DNA from 3 places in the Mesorhizobium sp. B2-2-3 genome. Region 3 is predicted to be linked to each of the others. Evidence: predicted binding sites of a transcription regulator. Region 3 holds the regulator's gene; each other region holds the start of a gene.
What was found. The regulator LexA, encoded in region 3, represses DNA repair genes until DNA is damaged. The targets are predictions, from matches to a motif close to TGTTCNNNNTGTGTTCNG.

Region 1 (7,424 bases), on a different contig from region 3:
GGCCCTGCCTTCGCCGTGCTTTTGTTTGCGCAGATCGGCGTGCTTGGCATGGCCTGGCTGCGCATCGCCACCGCCGCGTTGATCTTCGCGCCGCTGACGCGTCCGTGGCGAACCTTCGCCCAGGCCAATCGGTCGACACGGCTGCTGCTGCTCGCCTTCGGCGCCTGTCTGGCAGTGATGAACTGCTCCTTCTATCTGGCGCTCGACCGCCTGCCGATTTCGCTGGTGGCCGCGATCGAATTCGTCGGCACCATCGGCGTCGCGCTGGTCGGTCTCCGAAGCGCGCGCAATCTCACTGCCCTTGCCGTCGCCGTTGCCGGCACCTTGCTGCTGATCGACGTCAAATGGTCCAGCGATCCCATCGGTCTGTTCTGGGCCTTCCTCAACGGCGCGCTCTTTGTGGGCTACATCGTGCTCGGCCACCGCGTCGCCGCTTCAGGCGCCGGCGGCGGCATTGCCGGGCTCGGCGCCGCCATGGCCATGGCCTTCCTGGTCGTGCTGCCGATCGGCTTCACCGACGCGTTGCCCGCCTTTTTCTCCGCGCCGCTGCTGATGGCGGCCGTCGGCGTCGGCATCTGCTCCTCGGTCATCCCCTATATCTGCGACCAGCTCGCCATGGCGCGGCTGCCGCGGTCGAGCTTCGCACTGATGCTGTCGCTGCTGCCAGTCACCGCGACGCTGATCGGCATTCTCGTGCTGCGCCAGATCCCCGGCATCAGCGACTGCATCGGTATTGCGCTGGTGGTGGCCGGCGTCGCCTTGCATAGGCCTGCGAGCACGCAGTAGATCCTCCGCTAAGCCAGTTTCTCCTTCAGGAAGGCGACGGTCCGGCCCCAGGCGAGATCAGCCGCCTTCTTGTCATAGCGCGCTGCCGAAGTGTCATTGTTGAAGGCGTGATTGGCGCCTTCATAGACATAGACCGTGTATTCGACATGCGCGGCATCGAGTTCCTTCTTGAAGGCGTCGATGCCGGCATTGGTCCGTTCGTCCAATCCGGCATAGTGCAGCAGCAGCGCCGCCTTTATCTTGGAAACGTCCGCGGCCTTCGGCTGCATGCCGTAATAGGCGACACTTGCCGCCAGATCAGGCGCGTTCACGGCGAGCATGTTGGCCGTGCCGCCGCCCCAGCAGAAACCGACGACACCGACCTTGCCGTTGCCGTCCTTGTCGGCCTTGAGGAAAGCCACCGTCGCGACGCCATTGGCGACGGTCTGCGCCGGATCCAGCTTGGTGAACATGTCGCGCGCCTTGTCCTCGTCGGCGGGCGTCTCGCCGAGCGGCGACAGGAAATCCGGAGCGAGCGCCACGAAGCCCTCCAGCGCCACGCGCCGGGCGACGTCGCGTATATGCGGGTTGAGCCCCCTGTTTTCGTGGATGACGATGACGGTGCCGAGCTTGCCCGCCTGGTCCGCCGGCTTGACCAGATAGCCCTTCATCTCGCCGCCGGCGCCGGGATAGGTGATGTCCTGGCCTTTCACGCGGGGATCGTTCTCGGCGACGATGGCCGCTTGGGCAGAGTTGGCAGCCAGCATCGGCGCGATCGCCGCGGCCGCCGCCCCGGATCCCGCAAGCCGGGTCAGTTGCTCCATGAAGCGGCGGCGATCGAGTGTCAGATGCGTGTATTCGTCATAGGCCTCGATCATCGCCTGGGTGATCCCAAGCTTTGCTGGTCTGGCGGCTGCTTTGGTCATGGCGCATTCCTCGGCTTCAGGCTTCAACACCGGAGCTAGATAGGGGCGCGGCCGGCCCGGTCCAGCCTGGATGAGCGCAGCGGCAAGCATCGGCCGCAGCCAGTGAAGCCGGCAACGCCGGCGCCCGCCCCATCACTTTTTGGTCATCGCCGATAAATCCTGCCGGCACTGCCACAATGGTAAGGGAAGCTGCGTGCTACCGATGCCCGTCCCATCCCGTCCCGACCAGAAGGACACCCGCCGATGATCGTGCCTATCCTCACCAGCGCGTTCGTCCTTGCCCTGGCTGCCGCTCAGGCATTACGCTTCCGGCTTGTGGACGCAGGCAGGCGGTCGATGATCGAGCTTCGCATCGGCCGGGACCGCCGCCCGGACCCGAAATCCCAAATTTGAGGTGAGACCATGAACGTCCAGGATATCGTCAACACCGTCTCGCAAAAGGCGGGCCTCGACCAGGCAACGACCGAGAAAGTCGTCGGCACCATCTTCTCGGTGCTGGAGCACGAGGCGGAAGGCACCAAGGTTTCGGGTTTCTTCGCCAAGATTCCCGGCGCCGACGATCTCGCCCGCCAATACGACGTCATGGCCGCCGGCGCGGCCGGCGGTGGCGGCCTGCTGTCGTCGCTGCAAGGCGCGCTGGGCGGTGTTCTCGGCGAAAAGGCCGGCGCACTGATCAACGGCGTCGCCGCGCTCAAGGCTTCCGGCCTCGACATGGCGCAGATCAGGCAGGCCGGCGCCACGCTGATCCAGCAGGCCGAAGCCGCCGCCGGGCCTGATCTCACCAATGAAGTGCTCGGCTCGGTACCCAGCCTGAAGAGCCATCTCGGAATCAGTTAGGGCGCGATCCTGCGAGACCGCACCCGTTCCTACTTCGGCAGCGCATACGCCATCACGTAATCGCCGGGCTTGGTGCCGACCGAGCCATGGCCGCCGGCGACGATGACCACGAACTGGCGCCCGTCAGCCACCGTATAGGTCATCGGCGTCGATTGCCCGCCGGCTGGCAGGCGCGCCTGCCAGAGCTGCCTGCCTGAGGTCAGGTCGTAGGCGCGCAGGTAGTCGTCGACCGCGGCGCCGAGGAAAGCCACCCCGCCGGCGGTGATCATCGGCCCGCCAATGCCGGGCACGCCGACCTTCAGCGGCAAAGGCAGCGGCGTCATGTCGTAGACCGTGCCGTTCCTGTGCTTGTAAACGATCTGTCCGGTCCTGAGGTCGGCGCCGGCGACATAGCCCCATGGCGGCGCCTGGCACGGAATGCCGAGCGGCGACAGGAACGGTCCCATCACCACCGCATAAGGAGCGCCGTCATTTCGGTTCAGCCCCTGCTCGCTGCCCTTGGCGTCGCCTGGCGGCGGCACGTCCGCGCGGGGCACAAGCCTGGAGGTGAAGGCGAGATAGGTCGGCATGCCAAACAGCACCTGCCGGACCGGATCGACCGCCACGCCGCCCCAGTTGAAGACGCCGAAATTGCCGGGATAGACCAGCGTGCCCTGCAGCGATGGCGGCGTGTAGCGGCCCTCATAGCGCAGCCTGTGCAACGCAATCCGGCACGCCAGCTGGTCGAACATGGTGATGCCCCACATGTCGGCATCGGTCAGCGGCGGCGGATTGAAGGAAAGGTCCGACACCGGCTGCGTGGGCGATGTGTGGTCGCCTTCGATGGCGCCGCCGGGCGCCGGCACTTCCTTGACCGGGATGACCGGCTCGCCGGTGCGCCGGTCGAGCACGTAGAGGTCGCCCTGCTTGGTCGGCCCGACCAGCGCCGGCACGACCGTTCCGTCGGTCTTGGTGATGTCGACAAGGCTCGGCTGCGCCGGCACATCCATGTCCCAAAGGTCATGATGCACGGTCTGGCGCACCCATTTCAATTGCCCCGTATTGAGGTCGAGCGCGGTGATCGAGGAGGAGAATTTCTCGACATTGGCGCTGCGGCCGGCGCCGAGCTGGTCCGGCGTCTGGTTGCCGAGCGGTATGTAGAGCAGGCCGAGCTTTTCGTCGGCACTCGGCGTCGACCACATGTTGGGCGAATTGGCGGTGTAGGTCTGGCCTGCCGCTAGCGGCGTGGTCTGCTCGGGATTGCCGGAATCCCAGTTCCAGATCAGCGCGCCCGTGGAGGCATCGAAGGCGCGGATGACGCCGGAGGGCTCCTGCGTGGAATAATTGTCGTTGACCGCGCCGCCGACGACGATCTTGTCGCCTGATATCAGCGGCGCCGATGTCGAATAGTAATAGCCGGACTTGGGATAAGGCATGCCGGTCAGAAGGTTCAGCGTACCGCCTTCGGCAAACGCCTGACAGACCTGACCGTTGGCGGCGTCGAGTGCGATCAGCCGCGCATCCGAAGTCGGCAGGTAGACACGCGCGGCGCAAGGCTGCCCGGCACCGATCTTGGCATCGGCGTAATAGGAGACGCCGCGGCAGGTCTGGTGCTGGCGGTCCTTGTCGAGCTTGACCTGGGGATCGTAGCGCCACTTCTCCTTGCCCGTGGCGGCGTCGATGGCGATGGCGAAATTGTGCGGCGTGCAGATGTAGAGCGTATCGGCGATCTTCAGCGGCGTCACCTGATAGGTGGTCTCACCGACGTCGTCGGGACCTTTCACATCGCCGGTGCGATAAGTCCAGGCCGGCTGCAGGTTGGCGACGTTCTCCGGCGTGATCTGGTCGAGCGGCGAATAGCGCTGGCCATAGGGCGTGCGGCCGTAGAAGTGCCATTCGCCGGCAGGTATGTCGCCGCCGAGATCGGCCGCCGGGGTCACCTTGTCGATGTCGAGATTGCCGGCAATATCCTTGGGATCGGTCGTCATTGAATAGCCGGCGACCGCCAGCGACGCCAACACGGCGAGAATGAGCGGCGCGCGGCCATCGGGACCAATAAGGCCCCGCCTCGCCCACGGCGTCAGCAGCCACAGCGCGACGAGCACGATGATGCCGCCGCGGGGCCCGAGTTCCCACCAGTCGAAGCCGATTTCCCAGACCGCCCAGGCAAGCGTGCCCAGCACGATCGCGGCGTAGAGCCAGAGCGCGGTGGATCTGCGCCGGTAGAGCAGCCATGCGGCGATGAGGAAGGCGATGCCTGATATGATGTAGTACCAGCTGCCTCCCAGTGAAGCCAACCAGATGCCGCCGGCGCCAAGCGCGAGGCCGATGAGGAGAAGAATGAGGGAGGTGATGGTGACAGCCAAGATGATACTCCTTCGACTGTTGCGCGCCTCGAGGCGGCCGTGGGCAACAGGATCCCCTCCTTGCCCTTTGCGCAGCTTTCCCTCACCCGCCCTGCCTGTCAAGCAGGCCGGAAACAATCAGGAGTGGAACAAAACGTAGACAGTTCTGGTCTTTCTCCACCGAATCACTACATTCGGGGCGATGTCCGGCTTTTCCGAAGACATGCCCTTTTTCGATGAACCCGATGCGCGGCCCACCGCCCCGTCGGGCATCGCCGCGCGCGCCATGGCTGCCCGCGGCGGCCACAACAACGCGCCCGACTATCTCAAGGGGTTGAACCCCGAGCAGCGGCTGGCGGTGGAAACCACCGAAGGTCCCGTTCTGGTGCTGGCCGGCGCCGGCACCGGCAAGACGCGCGTCTTGACCACCCGCATCGCCCACATCCTGGCGACCGGAAAAGCCTTTCCCTCGCAGATCCTGGCCGTGACCTTCACCAACAAGGCCGCGCGCGAGATGAAGCAGCGCATAGGCATCCTGATCGGCGAAGGCAATGTCGAGGGCATGCCCTGGCTCGGCACCTTCCACTCGATCGGCGTCAAGCTCTTGCGCAGGCACGCCGAGCTTGCCGGGCTGAAATCCGACTTCACCATTCTCGACACCGACGACGTCGTGCGGCTGATCAAGCAATTGATCCAGGCCGAGGGCCTCGACGACAAGCGCTGGCCGGCCAAGCAGTTCGCGCAGATGATCGACGGCTGGAAGAACAAGGGGCAAGGCCCGGACGACATTGCCGAGGGCGATGCGCGTAGTTTCGCCAACGGCAAGGGCCGCGAGCTCTACAAGGCCTATCAGGAGCGCCTGCAGACGCTGAACGCCTGCGATTTCGGCGATCTGCTCTGCCACCCTATCCGCATCTTCCGCGCCAATCCGGACGTGCTGAAGGAGTATCACAAGCGGTTCAGATACATCCTGGTCGACGAGTACCAGGACACCAACACCGCGCAATACATGTGGCTGCGGCTCCTGGCGCAGCGGCCAAATAGCGGACGTAGCGCGACGTCTACGGATTTGCATTCGGCCGAAGGCCGCAAGCCCGACCGGGCGTCCGAGCCTTTGCGAGGCCCCTCCCGCGACGCCGAAGGCGCGCAGAAAAGAGGGGTCGGGCCCGCGCCGGCAGGCGCGGAACAGCCCGTGAGCGAAAACAAAGTAAACATCTGCTGCGTCGGCGACGACGACCAGTCGATCTATGGCTGGCGCGGCGCGGAGGTCGACAACATCCTGCGCTTCGACAAGGATTTTCCCGGCGCCACCATCATCCGGCTGGAGCGCAATTATCGTTCCACCGCGCATATCCTCGGCGCCGCTTCGCACCTCATCGCCCACAATGAAGGTCGCTTCGGCAAGACGCTGTTCACCGATCGCGACGACCCCGAGGATGGCAAGGTCAACGTCCACGCCGCCTGGGATTCCGAGGAGGAAGCACGCGCCGTCGGCGAGACGATCGAGGCTTATCAGCGCCAGAAGCACAATCTCAACGACATGGCGATCCTGGTGCGCGCGTCCTTCCAGATGCGCGAGTTCGAGGACCGCTTCGTCACGCTCGGTCTCAACTACCGCGTCATCGGCGGCCCGCGCTTCTATGAGCGCATGGAGATCCGCGACGCACTTGCCTTCTTCCGCGTCGTCGCGCAAGGCGCCGATGATCTCGCCTTCGAGCGCATCGTCAATGTGCCCAAGCGCGGCCTCGGCGAAACCACCATCCGTCAGATCCACGACACGGCCCGCGCGCTGCGTGTACCGATGCTGGAAGCCGCTGCCAAGCTCGCCGAGAGCGATGAATTGAAGCCCAAGCCGCGCGCCGCATTGCGCGAGGTCGCCGCCAATTTCGAACGCTGGCAGAAGGCGCTGGAAACCACGCCGCATACTGAGCTCGCCGAGACCATCCTGGAAGAGAGCGGCTACACCGACATGTGGAAGAACGACCGTTCGGTCGAGGCGCCCGGCCGGCTGGAAAACCTCAAGGAGCTGATCCGCTCCATGGAGGAGTATGAATCGCTGCGCTCCTTCCTCGAACATGTCGCTCTGGTCATGGATGCCGAGCAGAACGCCGAACTCGACGCCGTCAACATCATGACGCTGCATTCGGCCAAAGGCCTCGAGTTCGAGACCGTTTTTCTCCCGGGCTGGGAGGAAGGCCTGTTCCCGCACCAGCGCGCGCTGGACGAAGGCGGCCGTTCCGGCCTGGAGGAAGAGCGCCGGCTGGCCTATGTCGGCGTCACCCGTGCCAAGAAGAACCTGCACATCTGGTTCGTCTCCAACCGCCGCATCCACGGCCTGTGGCAATCGACGATTCCCTCCCGCTTCCTCGATGAACTGCCTGAAACCCATGTCGAAGTCGCCGAAAGCGGCAACTCCTATGGCGGCTACGGCAATTCCTATGGCGGCGGCTCGTTCGCTTCCGGCCGGGGCGGCCGCCAGAACCCCTATGGCGCCTCGCGCTTCGACAATGTCGGCGCCGAAAAATCCGGCGCCTTCGCCAACAGCTACGCCACGCCGGGCTGGCAGCGGGCG
Region 2 (7,424 bases), on a different contig from region 3:
CGCCGCCAGGTCGGGCAGGACCGACAGCGACATCAGATCCCCCCATTCGAGAAGGTCGTCGCGCCGCAGAAGGGTTGCGCCCTTTTCGTTCTCCTCGCGCAGATTGGCTTGCGTGAGCATGCGGCACAGATGCCCCCAGCCCTTGCGGTTCTGCGGATAGGCGAGAATATCAGGCGTGTCGTCGCAAAAAACCAGCCGGCTGCCGGGGTGGTAGGCAAGCGTCTCGACCTTGGCCTGCTGCCAGGCGCGCACCACGCCCGCCACCGTGTTGCGGTCGGCGAGCCCGATCGCGGAGAACCCCATGAGCTTGGCCGCGACCACCAGCTCCTCCGGCTTGGAGGCGCCGCGCAGGAACGAGAAATTCGACTGGATGCCGAATTCCGCATAGGGAATGGCGGTCAGCGCGTTCATGCGAAGACCCCGTGCAGGAACCAGCGCGGCGGGATTTCAGAGCCGCCATAGAGACCTTGCCGGTAGAGCCAGTAGCGGCGGCCGTCGGCATCCTCGATGCGGAAATAGTCGCGTGTCGACGCCGCTTCGTCGCTCGAAAATTCACGCCACCATTCCGGCGCGATGCGTTCAGGGCCTTCGGCGCGGGCGACCCTGTAGAGCGCACGCCGCCAGCGGAAATTCAGCGGCGGTCCCTCGGGCATTTCGGTGGCCGGCACCTCAATCGGCTCGGGCGAGCGGAAAAGCCGGATCGGCCGCTCCGGCGGGAAGATGGTCATCGGCGCCTGCATCCTGTCCGGTTTCTTCGGCGGCGTGATGCGGCGCGGGGTTTCCGTGAAGGGGATGGTGGCGACGGCACGCTCGGGCAGATGGCTTTCCACGACGACCGGCTTGAGAACCGCGCCCTCGCCGAGCCGGGCGCGGATGCGGTCGGCGAACAGCGCGATATCGGCGCCGTCGTCGGTCGTTTTGCCTGTCAGGTCGGCCTGCGGCATGTCGAAGGCCGCCGCCGCCAGCACCGAAAGCCGCACCAGGTCGAAGCCATAGCCGGCATCGATATGCTGCTCGAGGGCGGCCAGCCGCTCATGGAACAATTTCTGGATCAGCCGGGGTTCGCGCATCGGTCGCGACGTGCCGAGCGCGATGCGGCTGACGGCGCCGTCGACGCGGAACAAGAGCAGCGCCAGGCTTCTCGCGCCTTCGCCGCGCCGCTCGAGGTCGATCTTCAGGGTCGTCGCCAGCATGCCCACCAGCCGTTCTATGTCCTCTGTCAGCGTGACGGGCTCGGCCAAATGGCGTTCGACCGAAAGCGGCGCGACGGGCAGGCGCGGCGACACCGCCTCGTCGAGACGGCCGAGCGCCTGGTCGAGGCGCAAGAGCAGGGAGGCACCGAAGCGGCGGGCGAGCGGCGCGCGCGGCGCGGCCATCACCGCGCCCGCCGTGCGCAGGCCAACACTTTCCAGGCTGGCGCGGGTTTCCGGCGCGATGCGTAGCGCCGCCAGCGGCAAGGGCGCCAGGAGCGCTTCCTCCTCGCCGCCGGCAACGATGCGGTCGCCGCAGAACCGCGCCGCCGCCCAGGCGGCGCCGGGTGTCGCGGCAAGGCCGGCACGGACGTCGAAGCCCTGATGGAAGAAGCGCGACAGGATCTCGTCCAGCATGGCGCGTTCGCCGCCGAAAAGATGGGTGCAGCCGGTGACGTCGAGGAACAGGCCGTCGGTCCCGTCGAGCGCCACCAGCGGGGTATAGCGGTCGCACCAGTCCGCAAGGCCTTCGAGCAGGCGCCGGTCGGCTTCGGCATCGGCCTCCATTATGTCGATCGACGGATGCATGGCGCGCGCATCGGCGATGCCCATGCCGGGCTTCAGATGCAGCGCCTCAGCCCGCTCGTCGAGGGCTAAGATGCGCTGCGCGTTGCTGTCGCGATGGCTGATCACCAGCGGCCGGTGATCCGATGGCCGGGAACGCCAGGACCGCCCCAGGCGCTGCCGCAGGATCCGTTCGGCCGCGAGATAGGGAAACCACAGGGACAGGATTCTTTGCTCGTTCTTCCCCAATCCGTCTTTCATCGAATATGCGTTCATCGGGGTTCCACTCCAATATGAATTGTCCTGGCAGGGCCGTGCGGCTCTTGCCGATGCTGATGGTGAAGGCGGGGCGGCCGATCGAGCCGGCAAGCGGCCCGGCGACCGTGTCGCGCGGCCCTGCCGGCGCCGGCGAGACGATGAGGCGGACGGGCGCCGCCGTCGGTTCGGGTTCGGCCGCCTGCCGCAGCAGGAAGACCGGCCGGCCGGCGCTCTGCGCGCGGGCGTGCAGCCGGCGCGTCGCGGTCAGGTCCAGCCGCTGCGGATTGCCGCGGACTTCAAGGATGACGGCGGCGAGCGCCGTCATGCGGGCCGCCTCCTCGGCGACCCACAGCGCATCGGCGAGCCTTGGCGCCTCGGAAAACAGCAATTGCTCCGGCTCGATGCCGAAGGCGGCGTGAAGGCCCCGGGCATAGGGAAAGCCCGCCTCGCGAAAAACCTCCTGGGTGCCGATCCACAGCACCGGCAATCGCGGCCCTTGCTTGAGGATCAGGCTGGGCTTGAGGATCAGGCTGGCGAGCGACAGGGCGAAGCCGGCGACCGCTCCGGCATCGCGGGTCTCGACGCCATGGATTTCGCTCAAGGCCGCTTTCGGCAGGCCGCCGCCCAAATCGCCGCCCCAATCGCCACCGAGGGCGGCATCGAGCCGGCCGATGCCGGTGCGCAGGAAAGCATCCGGCCTGGCTACGGCGATGCCGCGCCGGACCACGGTGCGGTCCGCGGCGGCCATGCCGGCGTCGGAAACCGCGCCGGCCGGCGCCTGCAGGCGCTCGGGCAGCGTTCCCTCGATCTTCGCGATCTGGCGGCGCAGGGCAAAAACAGTCTCCCGCGCCACGGCGCTCATCGCCATGACGGTCAGTGTCCACTCACAATTGTTCCTGTTATGTTCTTATAGATTCCAGAGGCGACCCGAAGAGTCAAGCAGACTCATGGGGGAATTTATTCCTCTCCGATAAGAGGGCCAACATGGGTCGGACAGCCGACCGCCCCTCAAGTCATGCGAAACGGCTCCCGGTGCCGTAAGCAATCCTGGGGTTGGCCGCCGCGTCATTTGCCGATTGTGGCCCAAAAGCCTATATGCCGGGATCAAAGGACAAAGCATGGCCCGCATCTACAAGACCCGCATTTGGCACGACCAGCTTTCGCCGTCGATGGACGAGATCGAGTTCCTGGCGCTGGAGGCATACGCCCATCTGCCCGAGGATTTTCGCAAGCTGACCGGCGAGATCGTCATCCAGATCGCCGAATTCCCGACCGACGAGATCATGGACGACCTGTCGCTGGAAACGCCCTTCGACCTGCTCGGCCTGTTCGAGGGACGCGGCATCGCCGAGCGCTGGAACCCGCAGACCGGCGAAGGCCCAAACCGCATCACGCTCTATCGCCGCGCCATCCTCGACTACTGGGCCGAGAACGAGGAGACTTTGGGCGACATCGTCACCCATGTGCTGATCCACGAGATCGGCCACCATTTCGGCCTCTCGGACGACGATATGGAGAAGATCGAAGAGGCAGCCGAGTGACCGGTTCTACGTCAGGCCGTCATTTCACAATGAGTGTGACGAAATGTTTTAATACGTTCTGCACAGTCTGCTCCCCGGTATGTCCTGCCACTGCCCATTGCGCAAAATGTCCATCAATGTACATGCGTGCGAGCCCGTAGACGAGCGCCCTCGCGGCTATCTGGGTCTCTGCCATGTCGTCCGACCGGAGCATGTTTCGCCGCTGTGCTTCTGCCATTGACGCTTCCATCAGCGAACGCACCGCTTCATTATCGTGACGCAGCGACTCCGAAGCATCCCAATCAATAAGATTGCGTGTCGAGATGATCTGGAAGTGGGTGGGGTTTCGAATTGCCCAGCGCAAATAGGCGATTCCAACAGCGGCAAAGCGTTCGATCGGATCGTCCGTCGCAACCTTCTCGACCGCATTCGTGATCTCCGAGCGGAATCGGCTCATTGCCTGCTCCGCGACAGCCGTCATCAACGCGGTCTTATTGCTGAAGTGACGGAATGGCGCGCCAGGGGAAACGCCGGCACGTTTTGCGGCTTCGCGCACGCTCACATTGTCGGGGCCGCCTTCCTCGACCAGTTGAACCGCGGCATCGATCAGGACCTCCCGCAAATTGCCATGGTGGTAACCAGTGCGATGAGGCGCCTTGGCTTTTGCCATCTCTTTCCCTTCGTTCCGTGGAGCAGCTCCCCGCCTCTGTAGCATGATTCCGCGATTTATGTAATCGCCGTTTACAATTCCGGCCAGAGGATGTAAGCAGTGATTACTGATGGGGTCGGAACAGGCCTACGGTCTTCGCGGCTCCCGAACTCCCAGCTGAGGAGACGAACATGCTCGCCAGAACAGCCCCACCCCGCCCGCAATCGGTCATTTCGCATCAGAGTCCAGCCGAAGAACTTCAGCAGGAGAATTTCGCGATTGTTCGGTCGAGCGCGACTGTGCCCAGCCTCACGCTTTATCGGCTTGCCGCCGTCGCCGGGATGGGAAGCGCGCTTATTCTTCTGGTCAACGCGGCTAAACGCAGCTCGCTCATCGCGACCACCGATCTGACGCAACTTCTCGCACCAGTCGCCGAGATATTGGCACTTGGCCTCGTCGTAGGCCTGTTTCTTGCGTTTGGCCGGCGCGCGGGGCTGTTCGGCACTATCGCGTTTGTCATCAACTTCGTTGCGTTGGCAAGTTTGGTAGGCGTGGAAGCAGTGATCAATCTGGTATTTTCGAAGCTTCCGCTCACAACCATCGTCGAGCTGCGAGCCGGACCGCTCGGTCTGGCTCTGGTCGCCAGTTCGGTTCTTTTTCTGGTTGGAACGCTCGCGTTTGTAATCTCTCTCGCCGTTGCAAGAGGCGTGCCGCGCATTCCTCTCGCTCTTTATCTCATTGGCGCGGTGCCGATCGCGCTTCGTGCGTTCGTTCCGGAGCTGGCTCTTGACCTGGGCTTGGCGATGCTTGCGGCATCGATCGCCTGGCTGGCGGCGTGGCTGTGGATGCGAGGGGCTACCAGTCGCTGAGCTTGGTGTCCGGCCCGTATTCCTGGCCCTCGACATCCTTCACCACGGCCTGGCCGCAGCGCATGGTCTTGGTCTTCTTGTCGTAGGCGTAGGTGGGGGAGCCGAACAGGTGCCAGCCCTTGTTCAGCGCCGCCGTCACCTTGTGACAGAAGCTGGCGTCGTCCGGAGCGGTGAGAAAGCGGTAGAGTTTCATCATTCAATTCCTGTCGTCAGTCCATCGCCCGCGATCGGCAATCCAACACGGCACATCATGCGCCGACGGCCGCCGCCTTCGCCAGCAGTTTTTCGGCCTGCGCAAGGTGCAGCCGTTCGACCATCCTTCCCTCCAGCGCAATCACGTTCTTGCCGGCATTTTCCGGAAGCGCAAAGGCCTCCTTCACCGCGCGGGCCTTGGCCACCGCCTCCGCCGATGGCGCAAAGGCACGGTTCGCCGCCTCGATCTGGGCGGGATGGATGAGCGTCTTGCCGTCGAAGCCCATGGCGGCCGCTTCCGTGCATTCGCGGCTGAAAGCATCGAGCGCGCGAAAATCGTTGAAGACGCCGTCGACGATATCGAGATCGCCGGCACGCGCCGCCAGCACCATCTGCATCAGCCACGGCAGGAGATAACGCCGGTCCGACGTCGCCATAATGCCGGTGTCCTTGGTCAGGTCATTCGTTCCGGCAACGAAACAATCAAGCCGCGAGGCAGGATCGCGGCCAAGTTCGGCGATGGCGCCGACATTGAGCACGGCCTTCGGCGTCTCGATCATCGCCCATAGTTTCACGCTGTCGGGGGCGGAATTGTCGTCGAGCACGTCACCCGCCTCGAGCACGTCGCGGGGCGTGTCGACCTTGGCCAGCAGGATGCCGTCCGGCTCCGCCTTGGCCGCCGCCAGCAGGTCGGCGCCGCCCCATTCGCTCGAGAGCGCATTGATGCGCACCACCATCTCGCAGCGCCGGCCACTATGGTTGGTATCAGGACGATTGCTGAAGATGCCGGCCAGTTTTTCGCGCGCCGCGACCTTCTCGGCCGGGGCGACGGCATCCTCCAGGTCGATGATGACGGTATCGCAGGCAAGCTGCGCCATCTTGGCCAGCGCCTTGTCGTTCGAGGCCGGGACATAGAGCACCGAGCGGCGCGGGCGGTAGGGATCGGTCGTCATGCCAAATCTATGCCGCCTGCCGCGGGTCGAGGCAAGGGAACAGGCGGCATCGCGCGGTGCTCTACCGGGGGGACCGCATGGGCTCGGCATCGTGCTGGCCCTCCTGAAAGCGCATGATGGCACGATCCGGCCGGTTGACTCCGAGCGCGGCACGCGCTTCGAGATTGTTTTGCCGGTCGCGTAAGGACGCCGGCAGCGGATCGGAGAAAAAAGTGCGCTACGACATCGTCCTCATCGGCGGAGCCATCGTCGGCTCCTCGATTGCCTATTATCTGCGCGAGGAGGGCTTTTCCGGCAGGATCGCGCTGGTCGAGCGCGACCCGCAATTTTCCCACGCGGCGACAACGCTATCCATGGCCTCGATCCGTCAGCAATTCTCCATTCCGGAAAATATCCGCCTGTCGCAATTCACGCTGAAACTGTTCCGCCGGCTGAAGGAAGAATTCGGCGCCGACGCCGACATCGGTTTTCGCGAGGGCGGCTATCTCATTCTCGCCGGCGAGGCCGGGCTGCCGATCCTCAGGGCCAACCACGAGGCGCAGGTTGCCGAAGGCGCCGACATTTTGCTGGAGGACGCCGAACAACTCGTGCGCCGTTTCCCTTGGCTGTCGGCCGAGGGCATCACCGCCGGCGCCTATGGCCGCAGCGGCGAGGGCTGGTTCGACGCGCATGCCATGCTGATGCTGTTCCGCAAGGCGTTGCGGGAGAAGAAGATCGACTTCATCAATGCTTCGGTCACCGGCATCGAGCGGCAGGGTGACCGCGTTACCGGCGTCAGCCTCGACAATGGCGAACGGCTCGAGGCCGGCATCCTTGTCAATGCCGCAGGGCCGAACGCGGGCAAGGTCGCCGCACTCGCCGGGCTGGCGCTGCCGGTCGAGCCGCGCAAGCGCAACGTCTTCGTCTTCGAGGCGCGCGAGAAATATGCCGACATGCCGCTGCTGGTCGACCCGTCCGGCATCTATGTCAGGCCGGAAGGCTCGGTCTATCTCACCGGCGGCGCCGAGCCGGAGGAGGGCGACGGCCCGGCCGATCCCGCCGATTTCGACGTCGACTGGCCGCTGTTCGAAGAGGTGATCTGGCCGGTGCTGGCGACCCGCATCCCGGCCTTCGAGGCGATCAAGCCGACGCGCGCCTGGGCCGGTCATTACGACTACAACACGCTCGACCAGAACGCGGTGATCGGCCCGCATCCCGAAGTCGGCAATTTCCTCTTCGCCAACGGCTTT
Region 3 (7,424 bases):
GTGCGTCTGCGCCGTGAGTTCGGCCGTGCTTCATGGCCTCGTCTGCGCAACGGCGTGGCCAGAGCGTCCGAGCTCGAACTCGATCGGGGCATAGCCTTCCTGCTCGTCCCGGTGTTCCTGGCGTGCGGATCGATTGCGTATTTTTCGCTGGCGGCGGAGCCGGGCTTTGCCAAGCCTGTCGCGGTCGCGATCCTGATGTCGCTGTGCGCGCTCGTTTCACGCTCATGGCCGAAAACGCATCTGTGCTTCATGGCGGCGCTGTTGTGCGCGCTCGGCATGCTCGCCGGCAAAGTCGAGACGTGGCGAGCGGGAACGCGGATGCTGGGCTCGGAAATCTCCACGCAAATCACCGGCCGCGTCGTTTCGGTCGACCAGATGGAGACCGGGCGCATCCGGCTGACCATCGATGTGACATCGACCGCGCGGCCGAAACTACGCTACGCGCCCGAGCGCGTTCGCCTTTCGGCGCGCAAGGTGCCGGCTGAAGTGACGGCCGGCTCCCTCGTGACCGGCTATGCCAGGCTGTTGCCGCCGACCGGGCCGGTGCGGCCGGACAGCTACGACTTTTCCTTCGACAGCTACTTCGCCGGCATAGGCGCCAGCGGCTTCTTTCTCGGCAACCCCAAAATCGTCTCAGCCGATGACAGGCCGTTGTGGGCCGCCCTCTCAGCCGCCATCGAGAGTGCTCGCGAAAGCATTGCCGACCATATCAGGGGCAGCATCGGCGGCGCCGAGGGCGAGATCGCCGCGGCGCTGATCGTGGGTGTTCGCGCCGGGATTCCCGACGAGATCAATGAAGCGATGCGACGCACCGGCATCTACCACATCATCTCAATTTCCGGGCTGCACATGGCGCTGGTCGCCGGCACCGTCATGGGTCTGCTGCGTGGCGGCTTCGCGCTGTTTCCGAACTTTTCCTCCCGTCGGCCGGTCAAGAAATACGCGGCCGCGGCGGCACTTTTCTCGATCGCCGCCTACCTCGTCATTTCGGGCGTCGTTGTCGCCGCCGAACGCAGCTTCATCATGCTGGCGGTGATGCTGATCGCCGTTCTGTTCGATCGGGCGGCACTCACCATGCGCAATCTGGCTATTTCGGCGATCGCCGTCATCGTGGTGTCGCCGCACGAGGTGGTAGGGCCGAGCTTCCAGATGTCGTTCGCCGCCACCGCGGCCCTGGTCGGCGCCTATGCCGGCTGGTCGGATCGCAAAGCCGACAAAGCGCGGACCCCGCCGCCGCAACGGACCTTGCCTGGCCTGCTGACGCGAAAATTGCTGCTGGCGACAGGTGGGCTGGCGATGACCTCGATTATCGCGGGAAGCGCCACGGCGCTTTTCGCCATCTGGCATTTCCAGCGCGTGTCGCCGCTCAGCCTGTTCGCCAATCTTGCCGTCATGCCGATCGTTTCTGTCGTGATGTTCCTTGCGGTTGCCAGCGCGCTGCTGATGCCGTTCGGGTTCGATGGACCATCCCTTTATCTGATGGGCAAGGGACTGGCCGCGATGATCGCCATATCAGGATGGATCTCGCAACGCTCGCCGGTCGACGCGGTCGGGTTGATTTCGCAGCAATCCGTCCTTCTGGTGGCGATCGCCCTGGTCATCGCGACGATGGCCACGACATGGCTGCGGCTGGCGGCACTTCCCTTCGCGCTCGCCGGCCTGTTGACCGTCTCGGACACGCGCACGCCGGACGTGCTGATTTCGGAGGATGCCCGCCTGGTGGCGTTGCCGATCGGCGGCGGCGAGCTCGCGATCAACCGGGCGCGCCCGAACGAATTCACCGTCGATAATTGGAAACGCGCGCTGAAGTCCGAAACCATCGTTGCGCCGGAACTGTTCGACAGCGGAGACCGACAGTTCGACATCTTCGATCCCGCGCAACTTCCGGCGGGAGCGCCTTTCTATTGCTTCACGGGCCTGTGCATGGCCCGGCATACCTCGGGGGCGATCATCGCGCAGGTGGAGGATCGCAAGGACGCCTGGAGGGCCTGCTCCTATGCGGATCTGATCGTCATCAACGACCCCGCGGGCTACGACCCCTGCCACAATCCGCTGGTTCTCGTCATCACCAAGCGGCAGCTCGCTCGTAAGGGAAGTGCCGCCGTCTTCTTCGACCGGCAATCGGCGACGGCACCGGCACGGGTCAGCTTTGCCGTCGACAGGCCATATCGGCCTTGGCACGAACAGCGAAAATTCTCACGCGAGGCAAGGGGACTGCCGCCTTACCGTAAACCCGAAAAGCCCACCGCCGACCCCGCTCAGTAGCGCCTGATCAGGCCGACCAGCTTGCCCTGCACCTTGACCCTGTCCGGTCCGAAAATACGTGTTTCATAGGCCGGATTGGCAGCCTCGAGCGCAATCGAAGCACCCTTTCGGCGGAAGCGCTTAAGCGTTGCTTCCTCCTCGTCCACCAGGGCCACGATGATCTCGCCGGGACTTGCGGTGTCGGCATTGCGGATGATGACCGTGTCGCCGTCGAAAATGCCGGCCTCGATCATCGAATCGCCCTTGACCTCCAGCGCATAGTGTTCGCCGCCCATGATCATGTCAGGCGGCACTGAAATGGAATGCGTCTGATGCTGGATGGCGTCGATCGGCACACCCGCTGCGATGCGACCCATGACCGGGATCGACACCGCTGAAACCGCATCGTCGTCATTGCCGACAGCGGGCAGACGCGAAGACGTCGCCGGCTTGATCTGCCGGCTAGGGCTGCTGCCCTGTCCGAGGCTGCCCTGGATGACGCTCGGGGAGAACTTCTTTGCCGCGTTAAGACCCGGCGCGATCGAGTCCGGCAGGCGCAGCACCTCCAGCGCGCGCGCCCGGTTGGGCAGGCGGCGAATGAAGCCGCGCTCCTCCAACGCCGTGATCAGCCGATGAATTCCCGACTTGGAGGCGAGGTCCAGCGCTTCCTTCATCTCGTCGAAGGACGGCGGAATGCCGCTTTCCTTCAGCCGTTCATGGATGAACATCAAGAGTTCATGTTGCTTGCGCGTGAGCATGGCGGCCCCCAAAGGCATTGCACGAAGGGTCTGGAACCAGAATCAGAAAACAAACCCAGAACAAACACTATCTGTTCCAGTTGTGTTCCGCAACCATTTAAAGTTTAATGAATTTCTTAAGGCGACGGAAACGAAATGCCCTCCCGCAGCCAGCATCCTGCCAGCGCGGTCCGTCGTCAATGCGCTCCCGGGCCCTTTGAAACTATTTTGGTTAATGGCCTGTGGCCCGACCGGTCTCCACTCTTGGCACAAGCCTGCAAGCTGGGTGACCGGCAGGTGCGGGGTGCGTTTGGGCGGATTAGAAACCCCTGCGGCTCGTGAACGAAACGAAACCAAAATGCCAACTTCCGCCGGAAAACGGCCAGACACCACCACTGGTCGCGATGGGCTGCGTTCGCTCGCTCCTTGCTTCCCGTTCGCTTGACGAAACCGTATAATAATGTACGGTTTTCGAAGAGGAACACCAATGATCACGCCGAAGCAGGCCGCGCGACGCGAACGGATAGAGGAGGCCGCCTATGCGGTGCTCCGGGAAACCGGCTACAAGAGCGCCTCCCTGCTTGCTATCGCCAAGCGGGCATCGGCCTCGAACGAAACCCTCTACAACTGGTACGGCAACAAGCAGACCCTGTTTCGATCCTTGATCGAAGCCAATGCGGGAGAGGCAAGGAAGCTGCTGGAGGACGCCCTTCACCAGGCGCGCGATCCGCTCGAAACCCTGAACTTGCTCGGGCCAGTCCTGCTGACCCTCGTGACGGGCGACAAGGCGGTGGCGCTCAATCGCGCCGCGGCCGGCGACGTCAACGATACAGGCACGCTTGGCCAATCGATCGCGCAATTCGGCCGCAATACCATAATGCCGCTTGTTGGCGACCTGCTTCGAACCGCAAGTCGGGCCGGCCTGATCGCCTGTGACGATCCTGCCGAAGCCGCCGACATCTACATCAGTCTTTTGATCGGCGATCTCCAGGTTCGCCGGATCGTTGGGGTGCTCGAGGAACTGCCTCGGGCGGAAATCGAGCAAAGATCGCACCGGGCGTTCACCCTGTTCTTGCGCCTCTATGCGGCCAGCCCTTGCCCGGGCGGCAAAACAGCCGGCCCGTTTCCAGGGCGCTCTTCTCACCGAGGAACATCGCGACCATGAGCAAAATTCCCGATCTCGCAGCGATCAAGGCAATGGACACCGCGGATCCGCTGCGTGCCATGCGTGACCGCTTCACCTTGCCCCAGGGGGTGATCTATCTCGACGGCAATTCGCTGGGCGCCGCTTCGCCCGCCGTGTTCGGCGAGCTGCAGAAGGCCGCCACGCAGGAGTGGGCGCAGGATCTCATCCGCGCCTGGAACACCGCCGGCTGGTTCGACATGCCGGTCGAACTCGGCGACCAACTCGGGCGCCTGATCGGGGCCGCCGCCGGCCAGACGGTGGTCTGCGATACCACCTCGATCAACATCTACAAGGTGCTGCATGCGGCACTCGGGATGCGGCCGGACAGGTCAGTCATCGTCGCCGAGGGGGACAGCTTTCCGACCGATCTCTATATGGCCGAAGGCGTTGCCTCGACGCGGCCGGGCACGGTGCTGCGGCTCGAGGGTGTCGATGCGCCGACCATAGAAGAACTGATCGACGAGCGGGTCGCGGTCATCCTGGTCAACCACGTCAACTACAAATCCGGGCAGTTGCGCGACATGGCCGCGCTGACGCGGACGGCACATGATGCCGGCGCGCTGATCGTCTGGGATCTCTGCCATACCGCCGGCGCCTTGCCGGTCGAGCTCGACCGTTCGAACGCCGATTTCGCCGTCGGCTGCACCTACAAATATCTCAATGGAGGCCCAGGTGCCCCGGCCTTCATCTACGCGGCCGAGCGCCACCATGGCGATGTCCGCCAGCCGCTCAGCGGCTGGTGGGGCCATGCGCGGCCTTTCGCCTTCGAACAGGGTTTTGCTGCCGGCACAGGCATCCGCCGGTTTCTCTGCGGCACGCAGCCTGTGCTGTCGATGCGCGCGCTCAAAGGGGCCCTCGATGTCTGGAACGACGTCGACATGGCAGAGGTGCGCAGGAAGAGCATCGCATTGACCGATCTGTTCATCCAGCTCGTCGAGGCAAAATGCGGCGCCTACGGCCTCGAACTCGAAGGCCCGCGCGACGGCAATGAGCGCGGCAGCCAGGTGTCGTTCCTCCACCCGCATGGCTATCAGGTGATGCGGGCCTTGATCGAGCGCGGCGTGATCGGCGATTTCCGCGCGCCATCCACGATTCGCTTCGGCTTTACGCCGCTTTATGTCGGCTATGTCGATGTCTGGCAGGCTGTCGAGGTGCTGGAAGACATTTTGCGCACGGACGCGTGGCAGGAGGCGCGTTTCGCCGTCAAGGCGGCGGTGACTTAAGAGCCTGTCGCTCAGAAAAGCGCAGTGGGTTCGGGATAACGATATGCAGTCGGCAAAGCTACGTCAGAGCCGGGTGCGGACCTTCCACAGCTCCGGGAACAACTCCACCTCCAGCATCTTCTTCAGGTAGGACGCGCCCGATGTGCCGCCGGTGCCGCGCTTCATACCGATGATGCGCTCGACCGTGGTGACGTGGTTGAAGCGCCAACGGCGGAAATAATCCTCGAAATCGACCAGCTTCTCGGCGAGTTCGTAGAACATCCAGTAGCGCTGCGGGTCGCGGTAGATGATCTGCCAGGCGACAAGGACCTCTTCGTTCTCGGTCCGCGTTTCGCGCCAGTCCGTACGCCTTGCGTCGGCACCGATGTCGAAGCCGTTACGGGCGAGCAGCAGCAGCGCCTCGTCGTAGAGCGACGGTTGCGCCAGGATCGCCTCCAGTTTCTCGCTGAGGTCCGGCCGGTGCTTGTGCGGTCCGAGCATTGCGAGATTGCGGTTGCCGGCCATGAACTCGATGGCACGGTACTGCCACGACTGGAAGCCCGAGGACTGGCCAAGCGCGTCGCGGAACTCGGTGTATTCGCTGGGCGTCATCGTGCGCAGCACGTCCCAGGCATTGTTGAGCTGCTCGAAGATGCGGGCGACGCGCGAAAGCATCTTGAAGCTCGGTTCGAGACGGTCGGCGCGGATGGAGCGGATTGCGGCGCCGATTTCGTGCAGCGCGAGCTTCATCCAGAGTTCCGATGTCTGGTGCTGGATGATGAACAGCATCTCGTCATGGGCTGACGAAAGCGGCTCCTGCGCCTCGAGCACCTTTTCCAGATGCAGATAGTCGCTGTAGGACATGCGCTCCTTGAACGACATTTCCGCGCCCTCGGCGGACGGGTCGTAGGGCTTGCTCAATTGATCTTCTCCGCGCGCAGCCGGAAGCGCTGGATCTTGCCGGTCTGCGTCTTGGGCAAAGCGGCGATGAATTTTACCGAGCGCGGATATTTGTAGGGCGCGATCGTGGCCTTGACGTGATCCTGCAGACGCTTGACGGTCATTGCGTCTGGCGCCACGCCTTGCACGAGCACCACATGAGCCTCGACGATCTGGCCGCGCTCGGCATCCTCGGCGCCGACCACCGCGCATTCGGCGACATCGGCATGCGCCAGCAGCGCCGCTTCGACCTCTGGGCCGGCGATGTTGTAGCCGGCACTGACGATCATGTCGTCGGAGCGCGCTGCGAAGTGGAAAAAACCGTCCTCGTCCTGCCAGAACGTGTCGCCGGTGAGGTTCCACCCGTCGCGGACATAGTCGCTCTGCCTGGCATCGGCCATGTAGCGGCAGCCGGTCGGTCCCCGCACCGCGAGCCTGCCCGCGGTGCCGCGCGGCACTTCGCGCATTTCGTCGTCGACGACGCGCGCCTGATAGCCGCCAACGGCCTTGCCGGTGGAGGCAGGCTTCATGTCATCGAAGCGGTTGGAGATGAAAATATGCAGCATTTCCGTGGCGCCGATGCCGTCAAGGATCGGCTTTCCGGTTTTCTCAGTCCATTCCTCGAACACCGGCGCCGGCAAGGTTTCGCCGGCCGAAACGGCGACGCGCAGCGACGATAAATCGGCCCCTTCGTCCATGGCCTTGAGCATTGCGCGATAGGCGGTGGGCGCGGTGAAGGAGATCGTCGCTTTGTAGGTTTCGATGATGTGGACCATGTTGGGCGGCGTTGCCTGTTCCAGCAGCGTCGCCGCGGCGCCGAAACGCAGCGGGAAGATGGCGAGCCCGCCAAGGCCAAAGGTGAAGGCCAGGGGCGGCGAGCCGACGAAGATGTCGTCAGGCGTCACCTGCAGGATCTCGCGGGCGTAGGCGTCGGCGATGATCAGGAGGTCGCGGTGAAAATGCATCGTCGCCTTCGGCACGCCTGTCGTGCCTGAGGTGAAGCCGAGCAGGGCGACGTCGTCACGCCCGGTCTGCACCGCGGTAAACGTCACGGGCTTGTCGAGGGCGGCGCGATCGAGTTCGGCGTCGTGGTTGGCGGTGCCGTCGAAGCCGATG

Region 1: a site for LexA is predicted at 4,998-5,015, ahead of FJ951_RS18540 (UvrD-helicase domain-containing protein). Genes of this name have one in related genera too.
Region 2: a site for LexA is predicted at 2,904-2,921, ahead of FJ951_RS06880 (metallopeptidase family protein). Genes of this name have one in related genera too.

The regions. Positions count from the first base shown of each region.
Region 1 is NZ_VFWC01000009.1:194,909-202,332, forward strand. Features, by position in the region: gene FJ951_RS18520 (DMT family transporter) at 1-786, shown strand, start outside; gene FJ951_RS18525 (dienelactone hydrolase family protein) at 795-1,691, opposite strand; gene FJ951_RS28500 (hypothetical protein) at 1,935-2,084, shown strand; gene FJ951_RS18530 (hypothetical protein) at 2,094-2,528, shown strand; gene FJ951_RS18535 (glucose/quinate/shikimate family membrane-bound PQQ-dependent dehydrogenase) at 2,558-4,873, opposite strand; gene FJ951_RS18540 (UvrD-helicase domain-containing protein) at 5,055-7,424, shown strand, end outside.
Region 2 is NZ_VFWC01000003.1:195,798-203,221, forward strand. Features, by position in the region: gene FJ951_RS06865 (error-prone DNA polymerase) at 1-411, opposite strand, end outside; gene FJ951_RS06870 (DUF6504 family protein) at 408-1,883, opposite strand; gene FJ951_RS28700 (hypothetical protein) at 1,825-2,880, opposite strand; gene FJ951_RS06880 (metallopeptidase family protein) at 3,131-3,553, shown strand; gene FJ951_RS06885 (TetR/AcrR family transcriptional regulator) at 3,573-4,202, opposite strand; gene FJ951_RS06890 (hypothetical protein) at 4,373-5,050, shown strand; gene FJ951_RS06895 (DUF1737 domain-containing protein) at 5,037-5,243, opposite strand; gene FJ951_RS06900 (CoA ester lyase) at 5,299-6,195, opposite strand; gene FJ951_RS06910 (FAD-binding oxidoreductase) at 6,408-7,424, shown strand, end outside.
Region 3 is NZ_VFWC01000006.1:164,963-172,386, forward strand. Features, by position in the region: gene FJ951_RS13200 (ComEC/Rec2 family competence protein) at 1-2,265, shown strand, start outside; gene lexA (transcriptional repressor LexA) at 2,259-3,002, opposite strand; gene FJ951_RS13210 (TetR/AcrR family transcriptional regulator C-terminal domain-containing protein) at 3,469-4,146, shown strand; gene kynU (kynureninase) at 4,143-5,390, shown strand; gene kynA (tryptophan 2,3-dioxygenase) at 5,454-6,290, opposite strand; gene FJ951_RS13225 (AMP-binding protein) at 6,287-7,424, opposite strand, start outside.